DNA from 4 places in the Mitsuaria sp. 7 genome. Region 3 is predicted to be linked to each of the others. Evidence: predicted binding sites of a transcription regulator. Region 3 holds the regulator's gene; each other region holds the start of a gene.
What was found. Region 3 encodes LexA, which represses DNA repair genes until DNA is damaged. Its sites were predicted from a motif close to ACTGTATNNNNATACAGT; they were not measured.
Positions count from the first base shown of each region.

Region 1: ABE85_RS03825 (ATP-dependent helicase) is a predicted target of LexA. The motif match lies at 1,748-1,765, and genes of this name have one in related genera.
Region 2: ruvA (Holliday junction branch migration protein RuvA) is a predicted target of LexA. The motif match lies at 5,240-5,257, and genes of this name have one in related genera.
Region 4: recA (recombinase RecA) is a predicted target of LexA. The motif match lies at 1,827-1,844, and genes of this name have one in related genera.

Region 1 is NZ_CP011514.1:872,713-879,844, forward strand. Features, by position in the region: gene ABE85_RS03825 (ATP-dependent helicase) at 1-1,734, opposite strand, end outside; gene ABE85_RS03830 (hypothetical protein) at 1,992-2,870, shown strand; gene ABE85_RS03835 (ABC transporter ATP-binding protein) at 2,785-3,930, opposite strand; gene ABE85_RS03840 (carbohydrate ABC transporter permease) at 3,872-4,795, opposite strand; gene ABE85_RS03845 (carbohydrate ABC transporter permease) at 4,809-5,687, opposite strand; gene ABE85_RS03850 (ABC transporter substrate-binding protein) at 5,797-7,050, opposite strand.
Region 2 is NZ_CP011514.1:5,780,299-5,787,430, reverse strand. Features, by position in the region: gene ABE85_RS25410 (magnesium transporter CorA family protein) at 1-1,029, shown strand, start outside; gene ybeY (rRNA maturation RNase YbeY) at 1,046-1,555, opposite strand; partial or broken gene ABE85_RS25400 (PhoH family protein) at 1,855-2,814, opposite strand; gene ABE85_RS25395 (sensor histidine kinase) at 2,906-4,384, shown strand; gene ABE85_RS27800 (hypothetical protein) at 4,368-4,538, opposite strand; gene ABE85_RS25390 (response regulator transcription factor) at 4,537-5,190, shown strand; gene ruvA (Holliday junction branch migration protein RuvA) at 5,301-5,870, shown strand; gene ruvB (Holliday junction branch migration DNA helicase RuvB) at 5,899-6,963, shown strand; gene ABE85_RS25375 (porin) at 7,058-7,132, opposite strand, start outside.
Region 3 is NZ_CP011514.1:1,277,943-1,285,074, reverse strand. Features, by position in the region: gene ABE85_RS05695 (ATP-binding cassette domain-containing protein) at 1-1,446, shown strand, start outside; gene ABE85_RS05690 (MarR family winged helix-turn-helix transcriptional regulator) at 1,611-2,159, shown strand; gene ABE85_RS05685 (organic hydroperoxide resistance protein) at 2,209-2,643, shown strand; gene ABE85_RS05680 (asparaginase) at 2,738-3,673, opposite strand; gene lexA (transcriptional repressor LexA) at 3,788-4,465, shown strand; gene ABE85_RS26800 (helix-hairpin-helix domain-containing protein) at 4,482-4,787, shown strand; tRNA gene ABE85_RS05670 (tRNA-Asp) at 4,855-4,931, opposite strand; tRNA gene ABE85_RS05665 (tRNA-Glu) at 5,033-5,108, opposite strand; tRNA gene ABE85_RS05660 (tRNA-Ala) at 5,171-5,246, opposite strand; tRNA gene ABE85_RS05655 (tRNA-Asp) at 5,294-5,370, opposite strand; tRNA gene ABE85_RS05650 (tRNA-Glu) at 5,556-5,631, opposite strand; tRNA gene ABE85_RS05645 (tRNA-Ala) at 5,675-5,750, opposite strand; gene gltX (glutamate--tRNA ligase) at 5,895-7,132, opposite strand, start outside.
Region 4 is NZ_CP011514.1:5,409,984-5,417,115, forward strand. Features, by position in the region: gene ABE85_RS23760 (sensor histidine kinase) at 1-886, opposite strand, end outside; gene ABE85_RS23765 (response regulator transcription factor) at 895-1,566, opposite strand; gene recA (recombinase RecA) at 1,885-2,931, shown strand; gene ABE85_RS23775 (regulatory protein RecX) at 2,947-3,510, shown strand; gene sucC (ADP-forming succinate--CoA ligase subunit beta) at 3,949-5,109, shown strand; gene sucD (succinate--CoA ligase subunit alpha) at 5,137-6,030, shown strand; gene ABE85_RS23790 (TerC family protein) at 6,224-6,958, shown strand; gene ABE85_RS23795 (serine/threonine-protein kinase) at 6,977-7,132, shown strand, end outside.

The DNA.
Region 1 (7,132 bases), 410 kb from region 3:
CTTGGCGGAATGGATCGTCGACAGGATCAGGTAGTCCTCATCCTTCGACGGCACGCCCGACTCGTCGCTGCTCGCGTCGGGCGGGTCCAGCGTCAGCTCGGTCAGGAAACGCTCCCGCGAGCCGTAGCCCTGCGCGATGCGCGTGATCTGCTCCAGGTCGGACAGGCGCACCGGCGCGTCGTCGTACAGCCGCTCCAGATGCGGCGCGTACCACTGCACCGCTTCTTCGAGATCCATCGGCCAGCTCGACCCCGAGATCAGTTGCAGCACCAGGTCGCGCAACGCGGCCCATGACGCGGACGCTGCGCGTGGCGCTTCGAAATCACGCAGCGCCTGCGCGGGATCCGCCGACGGTGACATCGCATCGAGCAGGCGTCTCGCGCTCGCCGGGCCGAAGCCCGGCAGCAGCTGCGCCACGCGGAAACCGGCGAGTCGACCGCGCGGGTTCTCCGCCCAGCGCAGCACGCTCAGCACGTCCTTCACATGCGTGCTCTCGAGGAACTTCAGTCCGCCGAACTTGACGAACGGGATGTTGCGCCGCGTCAGCTCCAGCTCCAATGGCGCGGCGTGACTCGAGGTCCGGAACAGCACCGCCTGGCGCGTCAGCTTCAGGCCCTGCTCGCGGCGCTCCAGCACCTTGTCGGCGACCCATTGCGCCTGCCGCGCCTCGTCGTCGACGGTGACCAGATGCGGCAGCTCGCTCGAGACCTTGTCGGTCCACAGGCGCTTCTCGTGGCGCTCGCGCGCCATCGCGATCACGGCGTTCGACGCGTCCAGGATGGTCTGCGTCGAGCGGTAGTTGCGCTCCAGCGCGACCACGCGCGCGGGCGGGTCGAACTGCGCGGGGAACTCCAGGATGTTCTTCACCTCCGCCGCGCGGAACGAGTAGATCGCCTGCGCGTCGTCCCCGACCACCGTCAAGCGGTCGCCGCGCGGCTTGAGCCGCTTCAGGATCGTCGCCTGCAACCGGTTGGTGTCCTGGTACTCGTCGACCAGCACGTGCTGGAAGCGCTCGCCGAGCTCGGCCGCGAGCGTGTCGTCGCTCATCAGCTCCGACCAGTAGAGCAGCAGGTCGTCGTAGTCGAGCAGCTGCTGGTGCTGCTTCTCCTCGACGTAGGCCTTGAACAGGCGCTTGAGCTCGTCATGCACCGCGAAGCACCACGGAAAGTGCTCCTGCAGGACCTGATCCAATCGCGCCTCGCTGTTGACGACGCGCGAGTAGATGTTGAGACAGGTCCCCTTCATCGGGAAGCGGTCGGTCGTCTCGGCCAGGCCGAGCGCCTGGCGCTGCAGGCCCATCAGGTCCTCGGCGTCGGCGCGGTCGAGGATGGTGAAGTTGGGCGCGAGGCCGATGCGATGGGCGTACTCGCGCAGCAGGCGCGCGCCGACGCTGTGGAAGGTGCCGGCCCACGGGAAGCGCGGCGGCGCCTGCGTCGAGGCCAGGCCCAGCGCGCGATGCAGCACACGACCGGCGCGGCGCTCCATCTCGCCGGCGGCACGGCGGGAGAACGTCAGCAGCAGCAGCCGTTGAGGATCGGCGCCGGACTGGATGAGCCGCGCCACGCGCGAGGCCAGCGTCTTGGTCTTGCCCGATCCCGCGCCGGCGATCACCAGCAGCGGCCTGTGCCCGTCCTGCGACGTCTCGCCGAGGCCGTGCTCCACCGCGGAGCGCTGCTCGGGGTTGAGGTCGGCGAAGACGTCGTTCTGCGTGTCGGCGAGGGCAGCGGGGCACATGGCCGCGATCATAGCTGTATGCATCAACAGTGATTCGACGTGTGCCGCGAGCCTCTGTACTGCCCCCGCCGCTGGCCCTCACCCCAACCCTCTCCCGCAAGCGGGAGAGGGAGTAAGAAGGGCGCCAATTGGACTCCCTCTCCCGCACCGCGGGAGAGGGCGGGGGTGAGGGCTGCGGTCTTCGCAGGAGGGCCTTCGGTCAGGGGGCACATGGCTTGCCGGGATCGGAGCAGACTTGCTTTGCACTCTTCGATCCCATGCTCCAGATCCTCGTCATCTTCAGCGCGCTGTCCATGCCTCTCGTGGCTTGGGCGTCCCAACGGGGCGTCTTCGGCCCCGACAACGGCGCGATCTCCGACCGTTTCCCCACGCTGCTCGTGGCCGATGGCTACGCGTTCTCGATCTGGGGGGTGATCTTCCTGCTCGACCTTGTCTTCGCTGCCTGGCTGCTGCGCGGCCAGCCGGTCCCGGACCGGGAAGGGCACCGCGATTCCCATCGCTGCCACTGGCTGGTCGTCATCGGCTTCGCGCTGACCGCGAGCTGGATGATCGTGTTCTCGCAGCAGTGGTTCGGGCTGGCGCTCGCCGTCATCTGGGCCGCGCTGGCGAGCCTGCTGTGGGCGCTGATGCTGGTCGCGCGCGCGATGCCGCGCGGCGCGCAGTCATGGCTCGCCGTGTTCCCGCTCGCGCTGCATGCGGGATGGCTGTCGCTGACGGCGTTCCTGGACACCGCGCAGACCGTCGTCGCTTCGCAGGTGTTGCCCACGCAGGACCAGTTGCCCTGGACCCTCGTGCTGTGGGCGCTTGCCGCGTTGCTGCTGCTCGTCGCGAACGCGCGCCTGCATGCGCCGGGCACCGGCCCCGCGGCGCTCGGGTATGCGGGCGCCGCGGTGTGGGGCCTGATCGGCGTCTACGTGAAGCAGACCGCCTCGCCGATGACCGGCTCCGACGGTTCCGCCTGGATCGCGCTGGTGCTCGCCGCGGTGCTCGCGGCGCAGACGATCTGGCTGCGGGTGAGGCCGCTGGGCCCCACCGGCGGGAGCCGCCCGCTCAAGCCAGGCGGCGCTCGTCCTTCGCATCGAACAGGTGGGCAGACTCCGCCGCCCATTGCAGGCGAACCGCGTCACCGACATTGAGGTGGGGGTTGCCCGAGACGCGCGCCGTCATCGGACCGCTCGGCGTGTCCACCAGCAGGTAGGTCTCCGGGCCGGTGGGCTCGCTCATCTTCAGCACGCCCGGCATGCCGCCCGCGCCGTCGGTCGTGTCGGCCAGCCGGATGTGTTCCGGACGCACGCCGTAGAGCACGCCGCCCGCCGCGTCGATCGAGGTCTGCTGAGCCGCGTTCACCGGCAGGGTCACGCCTTGCGCGGCGAGCGCGCCGCCGCCGTTGCGCTCCGCGCTGACGAAGTTCATCGTCGGTGAGCCGATGAACTCGGCCACGAAGCGGTTGGCCGGCCGCGTGTAGATCTCTTCCGGCGTGCCGAACTGCTGCACCAGCCCGTCGCGCATCACCGCGATGCGGTCGCCCAGCGTCATCGCCTCGACCTGGTCGTGGGTGACGTAGACCGTCGTCGTCTTCGTGCGCTGGTGCAGCAGCTTGATCTCCGCGCGCATCTCGATGCGCAGCTTCGCGTCCAGGTTGGACAGCGGCTCGTCGAACAGGAACAGCTTCGGATCGCGCGCCAGCGCGCGCCCCATCGCCACACGCTGCCGCTGGCCGCCCGACAGCTGGCCCGGCTTGCGATCGAGCAGATGGTCGATCTGCAGCATCTTCGCCACGCGCTGCACCGTGGTCTCGCGCTGCGCCTTCGGCACCTTGCGCATCTCCAGCCCGAAGGCGATGTTCTGCGCGACGTTCATGTTCGGATAGAGCGCGTAGCTCTGGAACACCATCGCGATGTCGCGGTCCTTGCTCGGCAGGTAGGTGACGTCCCGGTCGCCGATGTGGATCGCGCCCGAGGTCGGGTGCTCCAGGCCGGCGATCATCGCCAGCAGCGTCGATTTGCCGCAGCCCGACGGGCCGACCAGGATGAGGAATTCGCCGGCCTCGATCGACAGGTCGATGCCCTTGAGGATGTCGGCCGATCCGTAGCTCTTGCGGACTTGAGAAATGGCGAGCGCGCCCATGCTTGACTCCTTAACCCTTGACGGCGCCGGCGGTGAGCCCACGCACGAAATACTTGCCCGCGACCACATAGACCACGAGCGTCGGCAGCGCGGCGATCAGCGCCGCGGCCATGTCCACGTTGTATTCCTTGACCGAGCTGGACGTGTTGGCCAGGTTGTTCAGCCCAACCGTGATCGGCTTGCTGTCGGCCCCGGAGAACACCACCCCGTACAGGAAGTCGTTCCAGATCGAGGTGAACTGCCAGATCAGCGTCACCACGAGGATGGGCGTCGACAGCGGCACCACGATGCGCCAGAAGATCTGGAAGAAGTTGGCGCCGTCCAGCGTCGCCGCCTTGATCAGCTCGTCGGGCAGGCCGGCGTAGTAGTTGCGGAAGAACAGCGTGGTGGACGGCATGCCGGCCAGGATGTGGACCAGGATCAGGCCCCACACGGAGCTCGCGATGCCCAGCGTGCCCAGCACCTGGCTCATCGGCAGCAGCACGACCTGCATCGGCATGAACACGCCGAACAGCAGCAGCCCGAACAGCAGCTCGCTGCCGCGGAAGCGCCACTTGGTCAGCACGTAGCCGTTGATCGCGCCCAGCGCGGTGGAGATCAGCACCGCCGGCACGACCATCAGCACCGAGTTCATGAAGAAGGGCTTCAGCCCGCCGCAGTCGGTGCCGGTGCAGGCGCTGTGCCAGGCCTTGGACCAGGCGTCCAGCGAGGGCGCCAGCGGCACCGACAGCAGCGTGCCGTTGCGCACTTCATCCATGCCCTTGAGCGAGGTGCTGACCATCACGTACAGCGGCAGCAGGAAGAAGAAGGCGAAGACCAGCAGCACGGCCCACAGCAGCACGCGCTGCACGGTGAGGCTGCGCGCGCTCGCCGGGCCGGAGGCCGGCGGGCGGGAAGGGGAACGGGAAGGGGAGGAGGAGGTGAGGGTACTCATCACGGCGCTCGCTTCACTGCTTCGAGCGGAGCTCGGAATAGAGGTAGGGCACGACGATGGCCGCGATCGTGGCCAGCATCACCGTGGCGCTGGCCGCGCCCAGGCCGATCTGGCCGCGCGAGAACGCCATCGTGTACATGAAGGTCGCCGGCAGGTCGGTGGCGTAGCCGGGGCCGCCCGCGGTCAGCGCCATCACGAGGTCGAAGCTCTTGATGGCGATGTGCGCCACGACCATCAGCGTCGAGAAGAACACCGGCCGCAGCGTCGGGATGATGATGCGCCAGTAGATGCGCGGCAGCGAGGCGCCGTCGACCTGCGCGGCCTTGATGATGGAATCGTCGATGCCGCGCAGTCCCGCCAGGAACAGCGCCATCACGAAGCCCGCCGACTGCCACACACCGGCGATGACGACGCAGTAGATGGCCATGTCGGGGTCGACCAGCCAGCCGAAGCTGAAGTTCTCGAAGCCCCATTGCTGCATCAGGTGCTCGATGCCGAGACCCGGGTTGAGGATCCACTTCCACGCCGTGCCGGTCACGATGAAGGACAGCGCCATCGGGTACAGGTACACCGTGCGCAGCACGCCTTCGCCGCGGATCTTCTGGTCCAGCAGGATGGCCAGCAGCAGGCCCACGGCCATCGCGCCGCCGATGAACAGCGCGCCGAAGATGCCCAGGTTGGTCAGGGCCAGCCACCAGCGCTCGTTGTCGAACAGCGCGCGGTACTGGTCCAGGCCGACGAACTCGTAGTTCGGCAGCAGCCGCGACGCGGACAGCGACAGATAGCCGTTCCACGCCATCAGGCCGTAGATGAAGAGGAAGGAGACGAGGAAGGTCGGCGCGACCACCAGCTTGGGAAGCCAGGGACTGCGGGGGGCTCGGGAAGCGGACATGCGTGGGAGCGGACCTGAGGACGCGCCGCGGGCGGCGCGTCGGGGGAAACGGAGCGGGGGCGGTCCAGCCGGTGCGGCGGGTCCGCCCCCTCGGGGACGCCTGCTGCGTTTACTTCGTCTTGGCGGCGGCGGCGAGCTTGGTCTGCGCGTCCTTGGCCGTCATCTTGTCGCTGTTCCAGAACTGGCTCACGACGTCCTTCATCGCGCCTTCGGCCGCGGCGGGGACCGCCATGCCGTGCGCGATCGAGGGCACCAGGGTGCCCGACTTGGCATCGGCGGCGAAGTCCGTCGCGGACTGCTTGGCGCAGTCGTCGAACTTGTCCATCTTCATGCCGGTGCGCACGGGAATCGATCCCTTGTTCAGGTTGAACAGCTCCTGGAAGTCCGGCGACATGATCGCGGTGGCCAGGTCCTGCTGGGCCTTTTCATTCGCGGCGTTCTTCAGCTTGAACAGCGCGAAGGAGTCGATGTTGAAGGTGAAGGCCTTCTGCGTGCCCGGGGCGGCGACGCACAGCACGTCCTTGCCCGGCGTCTTGCCCGCGGCGACCCATTCGCCCTTGGCCCAGTCGCCCATGATCTGCATGCCGGCCTCGCCCTTGATCACCATCGCGGTGGCCAGGTTCCAGTCGCGGCCCGACGCGTTCTTGTCGGTGTAGTCCTTGATGCGCTTGAAGGTGGTCAGCACCTTCTCCATCTGCGGACCGGTCAGCGTGGCGGGGTCCAGCTGCACCAGCGCCTTCTTGTAGAAGTCCGTGCCGCCCACGCCCAGCGCGACGGCCTCGAAGGTGGTGAAGTCCTGCCAGTTCTGGCCGCCGTGCGCGACCGGGATCAGTCCGGCCTTCTTCAGCGCCTCGGCCGTGACGAAGAACTCGTCCCAGGTCGTGGGCAGCTTGGCGTTGGCCTTCTTCAGCGCCTCGGGGTTGACCCACAGCCAGTTCACGCGGTGCACGTTGACCGGCGCGGCGATGTAGTGGCCCTGGTACTTCATGATGTTGGCGACCACCGGCGGGATGACTTCATCCCACTTGCCGGCCTTGGCCACGGCGTCGACGTTGGTCAGCACGCCTTCAGCCGCCCATTCCTGCAGCGACGGGCCCTTGATCTGCGCGGCGGCCGGGGCGTTGCCCGACACCACGCGCGACTTCAGCACCGTCATGGCGGAGTCGCCGCCGCCGCCGGCCACCGCGAAGTCCTTCCACGTGTGGCCCTGCTTCTGCAGCGTGGCCTTCAGCGCGGTGGCGGCCTTGGCCTCGCCGCCGCTGGTCCACCAGTGCAGGACCTCGACCTCGCCGGCCTGGGCCGCGCCGGCGGCCATCAGCGCGCACAGCGCGGCGGCCTGGGACAGTTGCTTGAGCTTCATCATTCGGTTGTCTCCGTATCGTTTGAAATCGCGTCAGGGCAGCGCGTCGTTCGTCGTGCGTCGTTCGTCGTTCAGTAAGGCGATG
Region 2 (7,132 bases), 1.3 Mb from region 3:
CCAGAAGGCTTCCTGTGGATCGGCCTGCCGCGGCGCGAGTTCGAGCTGCAACTGGGCACGCTGCAGCAGCGGCTGATGCGATGGGCCGGCGCGCAGCTGCTCGATCTGCACGTCTCGGATCTGATGAATCCGCAACTGCCGTCGCACTTCGACTACACGAGCTCGTACGACCTGATGGTCTTCCGACGGCTCGCGACGATGCCGGGCAGCGAGCAATACCTGTCCGACGACGAACCCCGTCATGCGGCGGCGGTCAACGAGGCGCTGAAGGCCATCGACACGAGTCCGGTCGGCTTCGCCGTCTTCGACCGCGTGCTGATCACGGTGCATCCGGGCGAGTGCTCGTTGAGGGATCACTTCGCCGGGAAGCTGGGGGCGCAGCAGGAAGGTCGCGACTTGCGCGGCAGCACGCGCCTGCCTCACAGCCCGGCCGAGCTGATGCTGCGCATGGTCAACCACATGGTCGACAGCTACCTCGACCTGCGCCGGCTGCTGACGCGCCAGTTGACGACGCTGCAGAACCTGCTGCTCGACCGCCGTGGTCACTTCCGCGACTGGCCCGTCGTGCTGCACGCCCGCGACACGCTGTCGCGGCTGGAAGACCTCTGCGAGGACCAGCGCAGCGCCGTCCAGGAATGGATAGACGCGCTCGGCGAATGGCCGGTCGGCGACGCGCGGGCGGAGCGCGAGCGCGAGCTGCTGCGCGTGCGGTCGCGCGACGTGCTCGAACACGTCGAGCGGGTGCTGACCCACGTGAGGCGTCTGGAAACGTCCGCCGAGACCTCGGTGCAGATGCACTTCTCGCTCACCGGCGAGCGCACCAACAACATCATGCGGACGCTGACCGTGCTGACGGCCATCTTCCTGCCGCTGAACCTGATCACCGGCGTCTTCGGCATGAACTTCGATACGCTGCCGCTGATCCACCGGGCCACCGGCTTCTGGATCGCCGTCGGCGTCATGGTCGTCACGGCCCTCGCGCTGGGCGCATTCTTCTGGCGCAAGCGCTACCTGGGCACGCAGCAGTAGCGGGGACGGGGAACGTTCAGAGTTTCGCCTTGGCCTTGGCCTTGGCCTTGGCTTTGGCCTTCACGGTCTTGGCCGGCTCGGACCTCGCGGCATAGGGGTCGGCGAAGCCGAGCCCGACCATCACCTCGGTCTCGCGTGCTTCCATGAACTCGGCCTCGTCGTCTTCCTCGTGGTCGTAGCCCTGTGCGTGCAAGGTCCCGTGAACAAGCATGTGCGCGTAGTGCGCCGCCAGGTCCAGGCCCATCTCCTTGGCCTCGCGCTCCACGACCTCCGCGCAGATCACCAGGTCCGCAGCCACGACAGGCTCGTGCGTGTAGTCGAAGGTCAGCACATTGGTCGCGTAGTCCTTCGAGCGGTATTCGCGATTGAGCGACTGCCCCTCCTCCGCATCGACGATGCGGACGGTGATCTCGCCCGGCAGCTCCAACGCCGCGCGCATCCAGCGGATCACCTTGTGCCGCGGCAGCAGCGCCTTGTGGCGCGGATCCGCGAATTGCAGCGAAAGGCTCAGTTCCTGGCGGCTCATCGTGCGGCTCCCTTGCGCGCAGGCTTGCCGGCCGTCTTGGCCGCCGCCTTTTTCGCAACCAACTTGGTCGCACCGGGCTTCTTCGCCGCGGATTTCTTCACCGCCGCCCCTTTCACTGCCGCCTTCTTCGCCGCAGGCTTCTTCACCGCTGGCTTCTTCACGGCAGGCGGCGGAGGCGCTTCTTCGAAGCGCATCGCCTCCTCGCGCAAGCGCAGCGCACGCAGGCGACGCTCCTCGCGTTCTTCGGCGAACTGGGCGCGGTGCGCTTCCTGCTCGCGCGCTTCCTCGCGCGCCAGCGCTTCCGTCTGGTTCTCGTAGGCCTGCACGATGCGCGCGACCAGCGGATGGCGCACGACGTCCGCGCGCGTGAAACGCGTGATCGCGATGCCCTCGACGCCGTCCAGGACCTGCTCCGCGTCGACCAGCCCGCTGCGCATACCGCGCGGCAGGTCGATCTGGCTCGTGTCGCCGGTCACCACGCACTTGCTGCCGAAGCCGATGCGCGTCAGGAACATCTTCATCTGCTCGGGCGTCGTGTTCTGCGCCTCGTCGAGGATGACGAAGGCGTGATTCAGAGTCCGCCCCCGCATGAAGGCCAGCGGCGCGATCTCCAGCTGACCCTTGTCGAACGCCTTGGTCACGCGATCGAAGCCCATCAGGTCGTACAGCGCGTCGTAGAGCGGCCGCAGGTACGGGTCGACCTTCTGCGTCAGATCGCCGGGCAGAAAGCCGAGGCGCTCGCCCGCTTCGACCGCCGGGCGCGTCAGGATGATGCGCTGCACCGTCGAGCGCTCCAGCGCATCCACCGCGCAAGCCACCGCGAGGAAGGTCTTGCCCGTGCCCGCCGGACCGATGCCGAAGCTGATGTCGTGCGACAGGATGCTGCGCAGGTAGAGGTGCTGGTTGCCCGTGCGACCCGCGAGGTCCGCGCGGCGCGTGCGCAGCACGATGGTGTCGCCGTCCGTGTCCTCGCCGTTGGTTAGCTTCGTCGGCGCGGCCACGTCGTTGGCGGCCTCGACGATGGCCAGCCGCAGGGTCTCGCCGGGGATGGCCCGGTCGGCGCGCGCGTAGAGCGCTTCCAGCAGGGCGAGCGTGCGCTCCGCCGGCGCGCGGTCGCCCTCGATGTTGAAGTGCTCCGCGCGGTGGGTGATGCGCACGGTCAGCGCCGCCTCGATCTGGCGGAGATGCTCGTCCAGCGGGCCGCACAGGTGCGACAGGCGACGGTTGTCGGCGGGGGTGAAGGCGTGGCGCAGGTTCAAGCGGAGAAGGCTCCGTATTCAGGGGGGTTGAGGGCGGTATTGTCGCGCGCCGGTGCCCCGCGCGCTTGCTGCGCCTGCACAATCGCCCCCCATGCACCGGACCACGGAACAACAAGGAGACGCTGCCGGCCACAGGGATGCCGTGCCGGCGCAAGGGGGAAGCAGGCCTGCGGCGTACGGCGCCGCCGTCGCGCTGTCGTTGGCCGTGCCGGTCTGCCTCGCGCAGGTGGCGGGCGCGGCGGTCGCCGGCGCGGACGGCGTCACCGCCGGCTCATTCGCCGCGCTGTGGACGCGCCTCGCGCCCCAGCTCGCCTACGGTCTGCAATCCGCGATGGTGCTGATGGCCTTCGTGCTGGGCCTGCTGATCTGGCAACGCCGTGCCCAACGCCACATCGGATGGCTGCTCGTGCTGATGCCGGGATGGGTCATCACCGTCGGCCTCGCGCCCCTGTTGTCGTGGCGCACCGGGATCGCGGTGATCCTCGCGCCGTGGCTGCTGTGGTGCGCCGTCCATTACCTGATGCGACGGATGCGGCGGCGCGATCGCCGCATGCACCGTGCCCTGCTGGCCCAGGCGCTGATCTTTCCCGCGGCGCTGCTGCTGCCGGTGCCGGCGACACGCGTCGCCACCTTCGCTCTCTGGTGGTTGGGCGCGCAGCTGCTGGTCGCGATGGGTTGGCACCTCTGGCATCTGTGGCAGGACATGTTCCTTCCGACGTTGGAGGAGCGTTATCCGCAATCCGACTTCATCCTCAGCGGCGTGCTGATCGGCTTCGGCATGCTCGCGGTGCTCGCGGCCTGGATGTTGCCGGGCAGCGGTCTGGCCGGCATCCTCGGACCGCTGTGTCTGCTGGGACTGGGCCTGCATCGCGTGCGCGAATTCGCCCGGGCGCTCGCCCAGTCCGAGCTTGCGGTCCTGCAGGGCGAGCTTCGCCTGCAGGAACGCATCGCCGAACTGGAGCGCCATTTCGATCAGGTCGCGGAAACCAAGCTGGAGCAGGTCACCGAGCGCGAGCGCAAGCGCATCGCCGCCGATCTCCACGACGACCTGGGCGCCAAGCTGCTGACCATCGTCCATACCAGCGAGTCGGACCGGATTTCCACGCTCGCGCGCGAAGCGCTCGAGGAGATGCGGCTGTCGGTGCGCGGCCTGACCGGCAAGCCGGTGCAACTGCTGGACGCGCTGGGAGACTGGCGCGCCGAGGTGGTCTCGCGCCTGGCCCAGGCCAACATCCTGGCCGAGTGGAAATCGCCCGCCGAGGACATCGAGCACACCTTCCCCGCGCGCGCCTACGTGCAGACGACGCGCATCCTGCGCGAATCGGTCAGCAACATCATCAAGCACAGCGGCGCCACGCATTGCGTGATCAGCTGCTCGGCGCAGGACGGCTACTTCTCGGTGGTCATCCAGGACAACGGCCAGGGCATTCCTCTGGAGCTGGAAGGTCGCCTGGACAAGGGACACGGCATGGCCAGCATGAAGGCCCGGGCCAAGCAGATGCATGGGCAATGCCTGGTCGAATCCGGACCCGGCTGGGGCACCGTCATCCGGCTCACGATCCCACTTTGATCACGCGCTGATCGCGATCCCGCGTGATCCATTGCCGCCTGCACCACAGTCCGGCGTAGATCAGGATGGTCAGCCCCTCCAGAAAGCCGTACCGTTGCAGGAAGTCAGCGAGCACTCCGCCCGCATGACAATCCTGAGCAAGAATCCGCGCCATGAACCACATCCTGCTCCTCGAAGACATTCCCGAAATCCGCGCCTGGCTCAAGGTCCTGGTCAAACAGGTGTTCGCCAACGCGGTCGTCACTGAATGCTCGCGGGTGCAGGACGCGCTGCAGCAGGTCAACTCGCAGCGTTTCACGCTCGCGCTGCTGGACCTGGGCCTGCCTGACGGTTCCGGCGTCGACGTGATCTCCGCGCTGCGCGAGAAGCAGCCCGAAGTCCAATCGGTCATCGTCACCATCCACGACGACGACGAACATCTCTTCCCTGCCCTGCAGGCTGGTGCCTTCGGCTATCTGCTCAAGGAACAGTCGCGCGAACTGCTGGTCGAGCAGCTCCAGCGCATCAGCCAGGGCGAGCCGCCGCTGTCGCCGTCCATTGCGCGCAAGGTCATCGCCTACTTCACGTCGCAACGCCGGCCCCAGGCCGCACAGGTGCTGCATGAGGTGTCCCTGACGGACCGCGAAACGGAAGTGCTGCTGCGCGTCGCCAAGGGCTTCACGCTGCCCGAGATCGGCGTGCAGCTGGGTTTGTCGCGTCACACCATCGCCGACTATGTGAAGCAGATCTACCGCAAGCTCAACGTGAGCTCGCGTGCCGAGGCCGCGCTGGAAGCCCAGCGCCTGGGACTGTTCGGCAGGAACTGAACGCTTTGAGCACGGGATCTCGAGGGGCGGTCGCGCGCCTCGGGAAAATACTGGACAAACATCCAGCAAATCGCCGTCGGATCGCTGCCGAACGCGGATAATCCGCGGCCATGATCGGCAAGCTCACCGGCGTCATCGCGGAAAAATCGCCCCCGCAGATCCTCATCGATGTCCAAGGTGTCGGCTATGAAGTCGACGTGCCGATGAGCACCTTCTTCAACCTGCCGGGCCTGGGCGAACGCGCGACGCTCTTGACGCACCTGAGCATCCGGGAGGACGCACACGTCCTCTTCGGCTTCCTCTCCGCCGAGGAGCGCAGCACCTTCCGTCTACTGATCAAGATCAGCGGCGTCGGCCCCAAGATGGCACTCTCGCTGCTGTCGGGCATGTCGGTCGGGGATCTGGCGCAGGCCGTGTCCAAGCAGGAAGCCGGCCGGCTGGTGAAGGTGCCGGGCATCGGCAAGAAGACCGCCGAGCGGCTGCTGCTGGAGCTCAAGGGCAAGCTGAGCCCGGACCTGTCGCAGCCGGTCTCCGTGGCCAACGACGCGCAGGCTGACATCCTGCAGGCCCTGGTCGCGCTGGGCTACAGCGAGAAGGAAGCAGGCATCGCGTTGAAGACGCTGCCGCCGGACATCGGCGTCAGCGAAGGCATCAAGCTGGCGATGAAGCACCTGTCATGAAACCACGCGCGCGGCGTACCCTCCCAACATGAGCATCCAGACCGACGACTTCACGCCCGCGCCGCAGCAGGCCCGCCTGATCAGTGCACAGCCCGCGTCGCCGAACGAGGACGCGATCGAACGCGCGCTGCGTCCCAAGCTGCTCGACGAGTATGTCGGCCAGACCAAGGCGCGGGAACAGCTGGAGATCTTCATCGGTGCTGCGAAGAAGCGTCGCGAGGCACTGGACCACGTGCTGCTGTTCGGACCGCCGGGCCTGGGGAAGACGACATTGAGCCACATCGTCGCTGCTGAACTGGGCGTGAACCTGCGTCAGACCAGTGGCCCGGTGCTGGAGAAGCCCAAGGACCTCGCGGCGATCCTGACCAACCTCGAACGCAACGACGTGCTGTTCATCGACGAGATCCACCGGCTCTCGCCAGTCGTCGAGGAAATCCTCTACCCGGCACTGGAGGACTACCAGATCGACATCATGATCGGCGAGGGTCCGGCGGCTCGGTCAATCAAGTTAGATCTGCAGCCGTTCACGCTGGTGGGGGCGACCACCCGCGCCGGCATGCTCACCAATCCACTGCGCGACCGCTTCGGCATCGTCGCGCGCCTGGAGTTCTACACCGCTGATGAACTGCAGCGCATCGTGACCCGATCTGCGGCGCTGCTCAACGCGCCTATCGATCCGGAAGGCGCGCTCGAAGTCGCGAGGCGTTCGCGCGGCACGCCTCGTATCGCCAACCGGCTGCTGCGCCGCGTCCGCGATTACGCCGACGTGAAGGCGGACGGAACCATCACGCGCACGATTGCGGAGAAGGCGCTGGCGATGCTGGACGTCGATCCGCTGGGCTTCGACCTGATGGACCGCAAGTTGCTGGAAGCGGTGGTGCACCGCTTCGACGGCGGGCCGGTGGGATTGGACAACGTCGCAGCCGCCATCGGGGAAGAGCCTGGCACCATCGAGGACGTGATCGAACCCTACCTGATACAGCAGGGTTTCCTGCAGCGCACACCGCGCGGTCGGATCGCCACGCTGGCGGCGTATCGCCACCTCGGCGTCGCGCCGCCGAAGCAGGCGGGACGGTTGTTCGACCTCGAATGAAGGTGACGGGCTCGTGGACAACGGGCTTGGCGCCACCGCCGCAACAACGAAAAAGGCGCTCCGAAGAGCGCCTTTCTGCTTCGTGATCTGAAGATCAGAAGTTGTGGCGGATGCCCAGGGCGAACGAGTTCAGGTCGTTGACCTTGTTCGCGGTAGTGGCGTCCACGGC
Region 3 (7,132 bases):
CTGGAAGCGTGGCTGCAGCGCTATGAAGGCACGATGATCATCATCAGCCATGACCGCGAGTTCCTGGACGCGATCACCAAGGTCACGCTGCATCTGGACGAGGCCAAGCTGCACCGCTACGGCGGCAACTACACGGCCTTCGAGTCCATGCGCGCCGAGCGCATGCTCCAGCAGCAGCAGGCCTTCAGCAAGCAGCAGGAGCGCATGGCGCATCTGCAGAAGTTCATCGACCGCTTCAAGGCCAAGGCCAGCAAGGCCAAGCAGGCGCAGAGCCGCGTGAAGGCACTCGAGCGCATGGAGCGACTGGCGCCGGTGATGATGGCGTCGGACTTCAGCTTCGAGTTCCGCGAGCCGCTGAACCTGCCCAATCCGATGCTGATGTTCGACACGGTCTCGGTGGGCTACGACACCGACGAGAGCGAGAAGGTCATCGTGCGCGGCATCGACCGCTCGGTGCTGGCCGGCCAGCGCTTCGGCATCCTGGGCGCGAACGGCCAGGGCAAGTCCACCTTCGTGAAGACGGTGGCGCGCATGCAGCGCGCGATGGGCGGCACCATCACCGAAGGCAAGGGCCTGTCGATCGGCTACTTCGCGCAGCAGGAGATGGACGTGCTGCGGCCCGACGAGGGCCCGCTGATGCACATGATCCGGCTGGCCAAGGAGGTCAGCCCCAACGCCCGCGAGCAGGAGCTGCGCGACTTCCTCGGCCAGTTCCGCTTCGTCGGCGACATGGTCAACCAGGAAGTGGGCAGCCTGTCCGGCGGCGAGAAGGCCCGCCTGGTGCTGGCGATGCTGGTCTGGCAGCGCCCCAACCTGCTGCTGCTGGACGAGCCGACCAACCACCTGGACCTGCAGACCCGCGAGGCCCTGTCGATGGCGCTCAACGAGTTCGAGGGCACCGTCATGCTCGTCAGCCATGACCGCGCGCTGCTGCGCGAGGTCTGCGACGAGTTCTGGCTGGTGGCCGACGGCAAGCTGGCCCCCTTCGACGGCGACCTGGACGACTACCAGCGCTGGTTGCTGGACCGTTCCAAGGAAGCCGCGAAGCTGGCGAAGGAAGAGGCCAAGCAGGCGCTGCGCAGCGCGCGCGCCAGCAGCGCGACGCCTGCCCCCGCGCCGGTGGCTGCGGCCCCCGTGGTCGTCGCGCCGCCGCCGCCCGCCCCTGTCAAGCGCGACGACCGCAAGCTCAGCGGCCAGGCCCGGCAGAAGCTGTCCGAGCAGACCCGTCCGCTGCGCAAGGAGATGGAGCAGATCGACGCGCGCATGAAGGCCTGGGCGGAAGAGCGCGCCGCGCTTGAAGGCCAGTTGTCCGGCGCGGGCCGCACGCCCGCGCAGATCGCCGACGCCGGCAAGCGCCTGAAGGCCATCGGCGACGAGATCGAAGTCGCCGAACTGCGTTGGCTTGAGCTCAGCGAGCAGGTAGACGCGATTCAGGCGACCGGCTGAGTCCGACGTCATTCCCACTCCCCGCATGAACGCCCCGGCGACACCTGTCCTCGGGGCGTTGTTCTTTCTGGAACTTCCGACGCCGTCCGCCGATAGTTCCCGTCAACCGCGATCAAAGACCATTTCAATTGCGCGCAATTTAATTGCTCGCTATAGTTCAGTCCATGCCGAACACGAAGCCCTTCAACCCGCCGGTTGCCGTCACGACGGTCGACCGGCAGACCCAGCCGGTGCCCGCAGGCACGGACTGGCTGAAGCTCGATGTCCAGCTGTGCTTCGCGCTGTATTCGACCTCGCTGGCGATGACGAAGCTCTACAAGCCGCTGCTGGCTCCCCTGGGCCTGACGTATCCCCAGTACCTGGTGATGCTGGTGCTGTGGGAGACGGACGGCCCCAGCGTTTCCGATCTGGGGCAACGTCTGAACCTGGACTCCGGCACGCTGACGCCGCTGTTGAAGCGACTGGAATCCAACGGCCTCATCGAGCGCCGCCGCGCGCTGGCCGACGAGCGCCGCGTCGAGATCCACCTGACGCCTGCCGGCCGCGCCCTGCGCGAGCAGGCGGTCGCCATCCCCGAACAACTGGCCTGCGCCAGCGCCTGCGGTCCGACCGAAGCGGAGTCGCTGACAAGCCGCCTGCATGAATTGCGTGCCAACGTACTGACCCACCTGTCACGCGATCCCGCCGCCTCCGACGAGGATGGCGAGACCTGACCCCCGAGTTTTCCGTTCACCCCAACCCATCACCACCAAGGAGCCTCACATGGCCATCGAAAAAGCCCTCTACACCGCCACCGCCACCGCCACCGGCGGCCGTCAAGGCACCGCGCAATCGTCCGACGGCGCGCTGAAGGTCGACCTGTCCACGCCGAAGGAACTCGGCGGCGGCGGCGGTGCCGGCACCAATCCGGAACAGCTGTTCGCGGCGGGTTATTCGGCCTGCTTCATCGGCGCGATGAAGGCCGTCTCGGGTCGCAACAAGGTCTCGCTGCCGGCCGAAGTCTCGATCACCAGCGAAGTCGGCATCGGCCCTCACGCCAACAAGCCGGGCGCCTTCGGCATCGCCGTGGCCATGAAGATCTCGGTGCCGGGCATGGACCGCGCTGAACTGGAAAAGCTGGTCGCCGACGCGCACGAAGTCTGCCCGTATTCGAACGCCACCCGCGGCAACATCGACGTCACGCTGACGATCGTCTGATGCCCAGGGTCCGGTTCGTTCCGGACTCCCCATGAAAAAAGCGCCGGCACTGCCGGCGCTTTGTCGTTGAGGGCACAGGCGCCGAACGACCCGCTCAACGTTGACGCAGCAGCGTGAGCATCAATTCAATCCGCGCGGCCCAGGGCGACAGCGCGGCAGCGGGCTCCTCGCTCGCGCCGATGATGCGCCCCTGCGCGCACCGCGTCGTGCGCCAGACAGGAACACCGGCCTCCTTCATGGCACGGACCGGGGCGTCGAGCGCGACGTTCAGCGTGCCATTCCCGGTGCAGGCCAGCACCAGTCCCTGCAGGCCTGCATGGCGCCACGCTTCGAGCGAGCGGGCATCAGCGCCCGCGTGGCTGCCGAGCACCTCCACCCACGGCCATGTCGATGCGTCCTCAGGCAACAGGCCCGCGCCCAGTGCCTCACCCCGCGGCCAGTCACGGAAGCGGCGCAGCACGCCCTCTTCCACCACGGCCAGCGGGCCGGCGTCCGGCCCGGCCTCGAAGGCGTCCAGGCGGTAGCTGTGCGTCTTGCGCAGCTCCAGCCCGGACCACACCTGCCCCGCCACGACCGCGACGACGCCTCGCACGCCCTCCGACTCGGCGACGGCCACCGCGTCGAGCAGGTTCTGCGGTCCGTCCGCCTGGATCGCCGTCGCAGGCCTCATGGCAGCCGTCAGGACGACCGGCTTCTCCGGCGCCAGCACGCGCTGCAGCAGATAGGCCGTCTCTTCTAGCGTGTCCGTGCCGTGCGTGATCACGATCCCCCGGACCTCCGGGCGATCCAGATGCTCCCTCACGCGACGCGCGAGTCGCGCCCAGGTCGCATGGTCCATGTCCTTGCTGTCGAGCTGGGCGAGCTGTTCCGCCTCCAGCCTCTTCGCCGCCAGGGCCGGCACCGCACCGACCAGGGACGCGACCGACAATGATCCGGCCTTGTAGCCGACGTTGTCCGTGGCGCTGCCGGAGGCGCCGGCGATGGTCCCGCCGGTGCCGATGATCACGACGATTTCAGCCGCACTTTGCAATTTCCCGTCTCCTGTATAAAAATCCAGATGCTGGATGAATTCTCAGGCGGCTTTCGAACCATCAAGGTCGCCGCGTCTTCGACATCCGGTCCTCAATGGAATAAAGGCTTGCTCGTGGATACACCGCCCAAACTCACTGCCCGGCAACAGCAGATCTTCGATCTGGTCCGCGACAGCATCGAGAGCACCGGCTCGCCGCCCACACGCGCCGAAATCGCGCAGCAGCTGGGATTCAAGTCCGCCAACGCGGCTGAAGAACACCTGCAGGCCTTGGCGCGCAAGGGCGTCATCGAACTGGTGGGCGGCACCGCGCGCGGAATCCGGCTGCCGTCGACGGCGCTGCGCCAGGTCAACCGCGCTCGCGAACAGAGCCAGTTCGCGCTGCCACTCGCCAGCCTCGCGCAACTGACGCTGCCGCTGGTCGGCCGGGTCGCTGCGGGTGAGCCGATCCTCGCCGAGCAACATGTCGAGCAGCACTATAGCGTCGACCCTTCGATGTTCTCGAAGGCGCCGGACTTCCTGCTGCGTGTGAAGGGCATGAGCATGAAGGACATCGGCATCATGGACGGCGACCTGCTCGCCGTGCAGAAGATCAGCGAGGCGCGCAATGGCCAGATCGTCGTGGCGCGCATCGGTGAAGAAGTCACCGTGAAGCGCTTCCAGCGTCATGCCGACGGCATTCGCCTGCTGCCCGAGAACTCGGACTTCGCCCCCATCGAGGTCACGCCCGACGAAGAGTTCTCGATCGAAGGCCTGGCGGTCGGGTTGATCCGCTCCGGCGGTTTCCACTGACTGCTGCGCTCACGCCATGAGCGCGCGAAAGACGCACATCAAGGCGGCCTCGGCCGCCGAATGTGCGAGCTTGCGACAGATCCCCAACATCGGACCGGCAATGGTGCGGAATTTTGAGTTGATGGGGATTCGACAGCCGGCGGATCTCGTGGGTGCCGATGCTTTCTCGCTTTATCAGCGGATTTGCAGGCTCACCGGTCAACGCCACGATCCCTGCGTCCTCGATACCTATATGGCCGCCGTCGACTTCATGAATGGCAGCCCTCCCCGAGATTGGTGGAGTTATACGGCGCAACGAAAGCGCGAGTATCCAGATCTCTGATCGGAAATCAAACAACAAACAGCCAAAGAAAAAACCCTGCCGATTTGCATCGACAGGGTTTTAATGTTGGCGGAGTGGACGGGGCTCGAACCCGCGACCCCCGGCGTGACAGGCCGGTATTCTAACCAACTGAACTACCACTCCAGATACGACGCTATTGAGTGCATCGATATCATTTGCGAACAAGTTTCGCTGCAAACCATCGATTCCATTCAGAACCGAGTGCAGCCAAGCCTTGTCAAACTTGGCGTCCCCTAGGGGATTCGAACCCCTGTAGCCACCGTGAAAGGGTGGTGTCCTAGGCCTCTAGACGAAGGGGACAGGACCTGCTTGTCTTGACTCGAACTGCGCGTACTGTGCAACCGTCACACCCGAAGGTATTCTGGTGGAGGTAAGCGGGATCGAACCGCTGACCTCTTGCATGCCATGCAAGCGCTCTCCCAGCTGAGCTATACCCCCGAATGCTTTCGCATCGAATCGGTACGCCGCCCGAGTCTCAACTGTGTTGGCGGAGTGGACGGGGCTCGAACCCGCGACCCCCGGCGTGACAGGCCGGTATTCTAACCAACTGAACTACCACTCCAGATACTCAAGATCTTTGGATCTGTCGCATCAAACTCTTCCCGCTTAAACATCATCAAGAACTACTTGATGACATCGCTGCGTCGATTTCGTTACTGTACCTGATTTTGATAACGATCAAATCGATTTCCGAAGAATTTTTTGATTTTCTCGTTCAATCTCTGGACAGTAACCAAGTTCGAAACTTGGCGTCCCCTAGGGGATTCGAACCCCTGTAGCCACCGTGAAAGGGTGGTGTCCTAGGCCTCTAGACGAAGGGGACTGGACTTTTTTCCCTTGAACCGCGCGCCACACAAACTGAAGTTTGGTGGAGGTAAGCGGGATCGAACCGCTGACCTCTTGCATGCCATGCAAGCGCTCTCCCAGCTGAGCTATACCCCCTTCGGGGATTCGATTCGAATTCTTTTCGGCTTCTTGAATTTCATCGGGGAGCTCGCGCTCCCCGTTTTGATTCATCGTCTGCCGCTTCGAAGTTCGTTTCGAACGTCGCGCTGTTCAAGCGAGAACGAGAGTATAGATCGAGTTTTAAACGGAACGCAAGCGGTTCAACAAAATTTCTTTGTCGAAAAGTTCCAGCACCGCATCCACCGACGGCGTCTGCGAACGACCGCAGGCCAGCACGCGCACGGGAATCGCCAGTTGCGGCATCTTCAAGCCGTGAGCGCCAATCGTTTCCTTGATGGCGCCGCTGATCGAGGCCTTGTCCCACACGGGCAGCGCTTCGAGTTTGTCCGCCAACGCCAGCACAGCCGGCTTCACCGCATCGGTCAGGTGCTGGGCTCGATCGGCATCGGTCGGCGTCACGGGCGACACATACATCGCCAGCCAGTCCGCCAACGCCACCGTGGTGCTGCAACGATCCTTGAACACCCCGCACATCGCTTCGAGGCGCTCCGGCGCAGCCAGACCGCGCTTGGCCAACTGCGCCGCGACCAATGCCGCCAGACGTGCGTCGTCGGCCTGCTTGATGTAATGGGCGTTGACCCATTCCAGCTTGGCCGGATCCCATTGAGCGGGACTCTTCGAGAGATGGCTGCCGTCGAACCACGACACCAGTTGCGCCACGCTGTACAGCTCGTCGTCGCCGTGGCTCCAGCCCAGGCGCGACAGGTAGTTCAGCATCGCCTCGGGCAGGTAGCCGTTCTCCTCATACGCCGTGACGCTGACCGCGCCGCGGCGCTTGGACAGCTTCAGGCCGTCGTCGCCCAGGATCACGGGAATGTGGCCGAACGCCGGCAGCGCCGCGCCCAGCGCGTGGAAGAGGTTGATCTGCCACGGCGTGTTGTTGATGTGCTCGTCGCCGCGGAAGACGTGCGTGATCTTCATGTCCCAGTCGTCGATCACGACCGCGAAGTTGTAGGTCGGCACGCCGTCCGGACGCAGCAGGATGAGGTCGTCGATCTCGCGGTTGTTGATCGTGATCGATCCCTTGACCAGGTCGTCCCAGGTCACGTCGCCGTCGATCGGATTCTTGAAGCGCACCACCGGCTCGATGCCCGCGGGAATCGCGGGCAGCGTCTTGCCCGGTTCCGGACGCCAGGTGCCGTCGTAGCGGCGCTTCTCGCCGCGCGCCTCCTGGCCCGCCTTCATCGTGGCGAGTTCTTCGGGCGAGCAGTAGCAGCGGTAGGCGGTGCCGGCCGCGATCATCTGCTCGATGACCGCGTGATAGCGCTCCAGGCGCTGCATCTGGTAGACCGGACCCTCGTCGTAGTCGAGGCCCAGCCACTTCATCGAGGCCAGGATCTGGTCGACCGAGTCCTGCG
Region 4 (7,132 bases), 1.7 Mb from region 3:
GCAGCTCCGCTGGCGAGCTTCGACCCTCGTCGATCTCGCGCTGCGCCAACTCGGCCTGCGTGCGCAGCCCCGCGAGAGGCGTTTTGAGCTGGTGCGCGGCGTCGGCGAGGAAGTGCTTCTGAGATCGGATCGACTGGTCGAGTCGTTCCAGCAGATCGTTGATCGCCTGCACCAGCGGCGCCACTTCGTCGGGGATGCGTTGTTCGTCGATGGGGCTCAGGTCGGAACTGTCGCGCGAGCGGATGCGTCGCTGCAGGTCGTTCAGCGGCGCGATGCCGCGTGCCAGTGCGAGCCACACCAGCAGCACCGCCAGCGGCAGGATCACGAACTGCGGCAGGATGACGCCCTTGATGATCTCGTTGGTCAGCCGGGACCGCTTGCCGAGCGTCTCCGCGACCTGCACCAGCATCATCTTGTCGCTGCCCGCCATCCCCTCCGGCACCACCCACAGGTAGGACACGCGCACCGCCTCGTTGTTGATCTCGTCGAAGCGGCGGTTGACCTCCCAGGGGACGATGGGCGGCTCGACCTCGGGCACCGGCAGGAGCGCATCGCCGCTCAGCAATTCGCCGCGCAGGCCCAGCACCTGGTAGTAGACGGTGTCGGATTCGTCCGCGCGAAGCAAGGCGGCCGCCTCCGGCGCGAGCGCATAGCGCGACCGACCGCGGCGCGCGGCCGCGTCGCCGGGCGCCGGCTCGGTCACGACCTGCAGGCCGAGCGTGCGCGCCATCTCGTCGAGCTCGCGGTCGTAGGGCTTGTTGGCGATGCCCTGCGCCACCAGCCAGGTCAGCGCGACGCTGATCGGCCAGATCACCAGCAGCGGCGCGAGCATCCAGTCGAGGATCTCGCCGAACAGCGAGCGATGGCCGGAGGAATCAGCCGCCATGCGGCAGCTCAGCCAGGAATCTTCTCAAGGCAGTAGCCCAGGCCGCGCACGGTGGCGATGCGTATCGGGCCCTGTTCGATCTTCTTGCGCAACCGGTGGATGTAGACCTCGATCGCGTTGTTGCTGACCTCTTCGCCCCATTCGCACAGGCGTTCGACCAACTGGTCCTTGCTGACGAGGCGGCCGGCGCGTTGCAGCAGGACCTCCAGCAGCGACAGCTCGCGCGCCGAGAGTTCCACCATCTGCTCGTTGATGTAGGCCACACGCCCCGTCGCATCGAAGGTCAACGGGCCATGCCGGATCACGCTCGACGCGGTGCCCAGCCCACGGCGCGTCAGCGCACGCACGCGCGCCTCGAGCTCCTGCAGCGAAAACGGCTTGGCCATGTAGTCGTCGGCACCGAGGTCGAGGCCTTTGACGCGTTCCTCGATGCTGTCGGCCGCGGTCAGGATCAGCACGGGCACGGACGACCCTCGTGCGCGCAGCCGTCTGAGTACCTCCAGGCCGTGGAGCTTGGGCAAGCCCAGATCGAGGATCAGCAGGTCGAATTCGTGGGAGGCGAGCGCCGCATCCGCCTCGCTGCCGCTGCCGACCTGATCGACGGCGCAGCCCGACGCCCGCAACGAGCGCAGCAGGCCGTCGGCCAGGACCTGGTCGTCTTCGGCGATCAAGATGCGCATGTGTCGTCCCCTCTGGTTATGGAGACATTCTAGGGAGCGGCCTGCTGGTGTTCCCTAGGCGTTTCCGAGGCATCCGACCCGTGTGCTTCGGGGGTGCCGGGTCAGGTCGGCGACAGTTTCGCGTGGGGACCACTCCCACCCAGGAGGGAACGCGGTGGGAATTGCATGTGCTGGCTCATCCAGTGAGCGACCTGCTGCATAAGATGAGCTTCATCGATCGTCACCGGCACCGAGAAACGGGTCGGCGGCTTCGACAAAGCACTGTACAGATATACAGATTGCGCCAATAATCCGCCGCAGCCAACAGGAGAAGATTGCATGGACGCCCCCGTGAAGAACGCCAACACCGAAAAAGCCAAGGCCCTGCAGGCCGCCCTCGCCCAGATCGAAAAGCAGTTCGGCAAGGGCTCCATCATGCGGCTGGCCGAAGGCGAGAAGATCGAGGACATCCAGGTCGTCTCCACCGGCTCGCTGGGCCTGGACATCGCGCTAGGCGTCGGCGGTCTGCCGCGCGGACGCGTGGTCGAGATCTACGGCCCGGAATCCTCGGGCAAGACCACGCTGACCCTTCAGGTCATCGCCCAGATGCAGAAGTTGGACGGCGTGTGCGCCTTCATCGACGCTGAACACGCGCTGGACGTCCAGTACGCGCAGAAGCTCGGCGTCAACCTGCAAGAGCTGCTGATCAGCCAGCCCGACACCGGCGAACAGGCGCTGGAGATCGTGGACTCGCTGGTGCGCTCGGGGTCCGTCGACCTGATCGTCATCGACTCGGTCGCCGCGCTGACGCCGAAGGCGGAACTCGAAGGCGAGATGGGCGATTCGCTGCCCGGCCTGCAGGCCCGTCTGATGAGCCAGGCGCTGCGCAAGCTGACGGCCACCATCAAGAAGACCAACTGCACCGTCGTCTTCATCAACCAGATCCGGATGAAGATCGGCGTCATGTTCGGCAGCCCGGAGACGACCACCGGCGGCAATGCGCTGAAGTTCTACGCCTCGGTGCGCCTGGACATCCGTCGCATCGGCTCGATCAAGAAGGGTGAGGAAGTCATCGGCTCCGAGACCAAGGTCAAGGTCGTCAAGAACAAGGTCGCGCCTCCGTTCAAGACGGCGGAGTTCGACATCCTCTACGGTGAAGGCATCAGCCGCGAGGGCGAGATCATCGACATGGGCGTGGCCAACAAGATCGTCGAGAAGGCCGGCTCCTGGTACGCCTACAGCGGCGAGAAGATCGGCCAAGGCAAAGACAACGCACGCGAGTTCCTGCGCGAGAACGCGGACCTGGCGGTCGAGATCGAGAACAAGATCCGCGAATCCCTGGGCATTCCGCTGCTGGGCGCAACGCCCGGCGGTGCCGCCGAGTAAACGCGGGGCCTTCGCATGACCCCGTCCGACGGTCGGCGGGGACGAGCCTCGCAGCCGCTGTCGCTGAAGGCTCGCGCGATCGCGTTGCTCGCACAGCGTGAGCACAGCGCCATGGAGTTGCGGCGCAAGCTGCTGCGCATCGCGCGCGATCGGCAGGCCGAAGCCGCCGAGGCTTCGGGGGGATCAAGCGATGACTTCTCGGAGGAGGACGACTCGCAGAGCCCCAACGGCGAAGTTGACGCGGTGCTCGACTGGCTCAAGGCCAACGGGTATCTCGACGAGTCGAGATTCGTCGAGTCCCGGATCCATGTGCGCTCGCAGCGCTTCGGTCAAAAGCGCATCGAGCAGGAGCTCGCTCAACATGGGCTGTCGTTGGATGCCGAGCAGCGTTCCGTGCTCGCCGCCGGTGAACTGGATCGCGCCTGCGAAATGCTTCGACGCAAGTTCGGAGAAGGCCCGGCAGTCGATGCCGCTGCACTGGCCAAACGTCTGCGCTTTCTCATGGGACGGGGATTCGGCGGAGACCTCGCGCGCCGGGCGGTCCGGCGCGTTGCGGCGGGCAGCGATGTCGACGACTGAGTGGTCCGCCGGTCCGGCGGTCGGTCGTGCCGCCTGAAAGAGCGACAGAGCCTGAAACTCCACGAAACTTCGTGCGTCACGGGCACCTTGCGACGCCCTGACAGGCCTACGCCAGTGCGCGTCTCAACCGCGCCAAGGGCTTGATGCAACGCAGCATGCTACATTTTCGGCTTCGCAAAACAGCCCGCCGGCGTTCGTCCGCGGGCGTGTTTTCGCGTGTTTGCATCGGTTTTATGTCTTCCTCCGCCTCCCCCGAGCGCCATCCGCCGCAACCTCGTCGCTCCGTCGACGTGCGGTCCTATGGCCGCGACGACGGGCTTCCTGTCGCGGAGGCCAGGTTGAATCCGGCGTTGCAAACCTCCTCTCCACGCCGGCACCGCGGAGCGTCCGCGGCACTGGCTGCTTCTTCCTGATTCATCCATCAAGCGAGACCTCCCTATGAAGATTCACGAGTACCAGGGCAAGGAAATCCTGCGCCAGTTCGGCGTGCCGGTGCCGCGCGGTATTCCCGCGTTCACGGTGCAAGAGGCGGTCGAAGCCGCGCAGAAGCTGGGCGGCCCGGTCTGGGTGGTCAAGGCGCAGATCCACGCCGGCGGTCGCGGCAAGGGCGGCGGCGTCAAGCTGGGCAAGAGCCTGGACGACGTGAAGGCGCTGTCCGAGCAGATCCTGGGCATGCAGCTGGTCACGCACCAGACCGGCCCGGTCGGCCAGAAGGTCCGCCGCCTGTACATCGAAGAAGGCGCGGACATCAAGAACGAGCTGTACGTCTCGCTGGTGACCGACCGCGGCACGCAGAAGATCGCCTTCATCGCGTCGAGCGAAGGCGGCATGGACATCGAGGAAGTCGCCCACTCGACGCCCGAGAAGATCATCACCGAGTACATCGATCCGCTGACCGGCATCACGACCGAACAGTCGAAGAAGATCGCCGCGGCCATCGGCCTGAGCGGCGCTTCGGTGGACCAGGCCGTCGACCTGTTCGCCAAGCTGTACAAGTGCTACATGGACACGGACGCGTCGCTGGTTGAAATCAACCCGCTGAACTGCGATTCGAAGGGCAACCTGGTCGCCCTCGACGCCAAGTTCAACTTCGACGCCAACGCCCTGTTCCGCCACCCGGAAATCGTCGCGTACCGCGACCTGGACGAAGAAGACGCGGCTGAGATCGAAGCCTCGAAGTTCGACCTGGCCTACATCTCGCTGGACGGCAACATCGGCTGCCTGGTGAACGGCGCCGGTCTGGCCATGGCCACGATGGACACCATCAAGCTGTTCGGCGGCGAGCCGGCCAACTTCCTGGACGTCGGCGGCGGCGCCACGGCCGAGAAGGTCACCGAGGCCTTCAAGATCATGCTGAAGAACCCCGAGGTGAAGGGCATCCTCGTCAACATCTTCGGCGGCATCATGAAGTGCGACACCATCGCCGAAGGCGTGATCACGGCCTGCAAGGCCGTCAACCTGAGCGTGCCGCTGGTCGTCCGCATGAAGGGCACCAACGAGGAGCTGGGCAAGAAGATGCTGGCCGAGTCCGGCCTGCCCATCATCGCCGCCGACACCATGGCCGAAGCCGCGACCAAGATCGTCGCCGCCGTCAAGTAAGCCGAAGACCCAGCCAAGGAATACGACATGAGCATCTACATCAACAAGGACACCAAGGTCATCACCCAGGGCATCACGGGCAAGACCGGTCAGTTCCACACCCTGGGCTGCCAGGCCTACGCCAACGGCAAGAACGCGTTCGTTGCCGGCGTAAACCCGAAGAAGGCGGGCGAGAAGTTCTCGGACATCCCCATCTACGGCACCGTGAAGGAAGCCGCCGCCCAGACCGGCGCGACCGTGTCGGTGATCTACGTGCCGCCCGCAGGCGCTGCTGCCGCGATCTGGGAAGCCGTCGAGGCGGACCTGGACCTGGCGATCTGCATCACGGAAGGCATTCCCGTCCGTGACATGCTGGAAGTGCGCAACAAGATGAAGGCCAAGGAACTGGCTGGCGGCAAGAAGACGCTGCTGCTGGGCCCGAACTGCCCCGGCCTGATCACGCCCGACGAGATCAAGATCGGCATCATGCCCGGTCACATCCACCGCAAGGGCCGCATCGGCGTGGTCTCGCGCTCCGGCACGCTGACCTATGAAGCCGTGGCGCAACTGACCGAAATCGGCCTGGGCCAGTCCTCGGCCGTCGGCATCGGTGGTGACCCGATCAACGGTCTGAAGCACATCGACGTGATGCAGGCCTTCAATGACGATCCGGACACGGATGCCGTCATCATGATCGGCGAGATCGGCGGCCCGGACGAGGCGGAAGCCGCCCGTTGGTGCAAGGCCAACATGAAGAAGCCGGTGGTCGGCTTCATCGCAGGCGTGACCGCCCCTCCCGGGAAGCGCATGGGCCACGCCGGCGCGCTGATTTCCGGTGGTGCCGACACGGCCGATGCCAAGCTCGCCGTCATGGAAGAGTGCGGCTTCACCGTGACGCGCAATCCGTCCGAGATGGCCAAGCTGCTGAAAGGCCTGCTGTAAGTAGCAGGAAAAACCTGACGCCAGAAGCCGTTGCTGCGTAATTTCACGCACTGCGGCTCCGGGGGGCGGGCGCGGACAATCCAGCCGCACCCCTCGAACGAAGGAAGGGGCCCACGGGGCCCCTTCCTTCGTTTGCCCTTCCAACGCTTTAGACTGGGTCCTCGTTGCGCGAGGCCCGGCGCGGGTTCCCTACATGGACATGCTTACCAGCCCCGAGTTCTGGCTCGCCGTCGGCCAGATCATCCTGATCGACATCCTGCTGGGTGGCGACAATGCCGTCGTCATCGCGCTTGCCTGCCGCAAGCTGCCACCGAATCTGCGCACCAAGGGCATCCTCTGGGGGACTGCCGGTGCCATCGTGCTGCGCGTCGTCCTGATCTTCTTCGCACTGACGCTGCTCAAGCTGCCGTTCCTGAAACTGGTCGGTGGCGTGCTGCTGCTGTGGATCGGCATCAAGCTGCTGATCCCGGAGGCGGAGGACGGCCACGAGAAGATGGAAGCGAGCGACAAGCTCTGGGGCGCGGTGAAGACCGTCATCATTGCGGACTTCGTGATGAGCCTGGACAACGTCATCGCGATCGCCGGCGCCGCAGAAGGCGCGGGTGGCCAGCACCAGATGCCGCTGGTGATCTTCGGCCTGTTGGTGTCGATCCCCATCATCGTCTGGGGTAGCCAACTCGTGATCAAGCTGATGGACAAGTTCCCGATCGTGATCACGCTGGGCGCGATGCTGCTGGGGTGGATTGCCGGCACGATGCTGGTGACCGATCCGGCCCTCAACGCCTGGGTGCCCATGCAGGCGGGCAGCAAGCCCGGTACGACCGAGGTGCTGCCGCAGGTGTATTACGCCCTCGGCGTCGGTGGCGCGTTGTTCGTCCTGCTCGTCGGCAAGCTGCTAGCCGCACGCCGGCCGGCGCAAGCCTCCTGACGAGAGGCTCGCCATGTCATGAGCGCCTCCGGCTTCCTGAAGCGACTGCTGGGCCGGGGTGCGTCTGACGATGGAGGCAGGGGTGCGTCGGACACCCTGCCGACCACACAGCCGATGCCGCGCTCGGCGGGCGTGGCGCTGGACGATTACGAGATCGGCGAGGAAGTGGGCCGC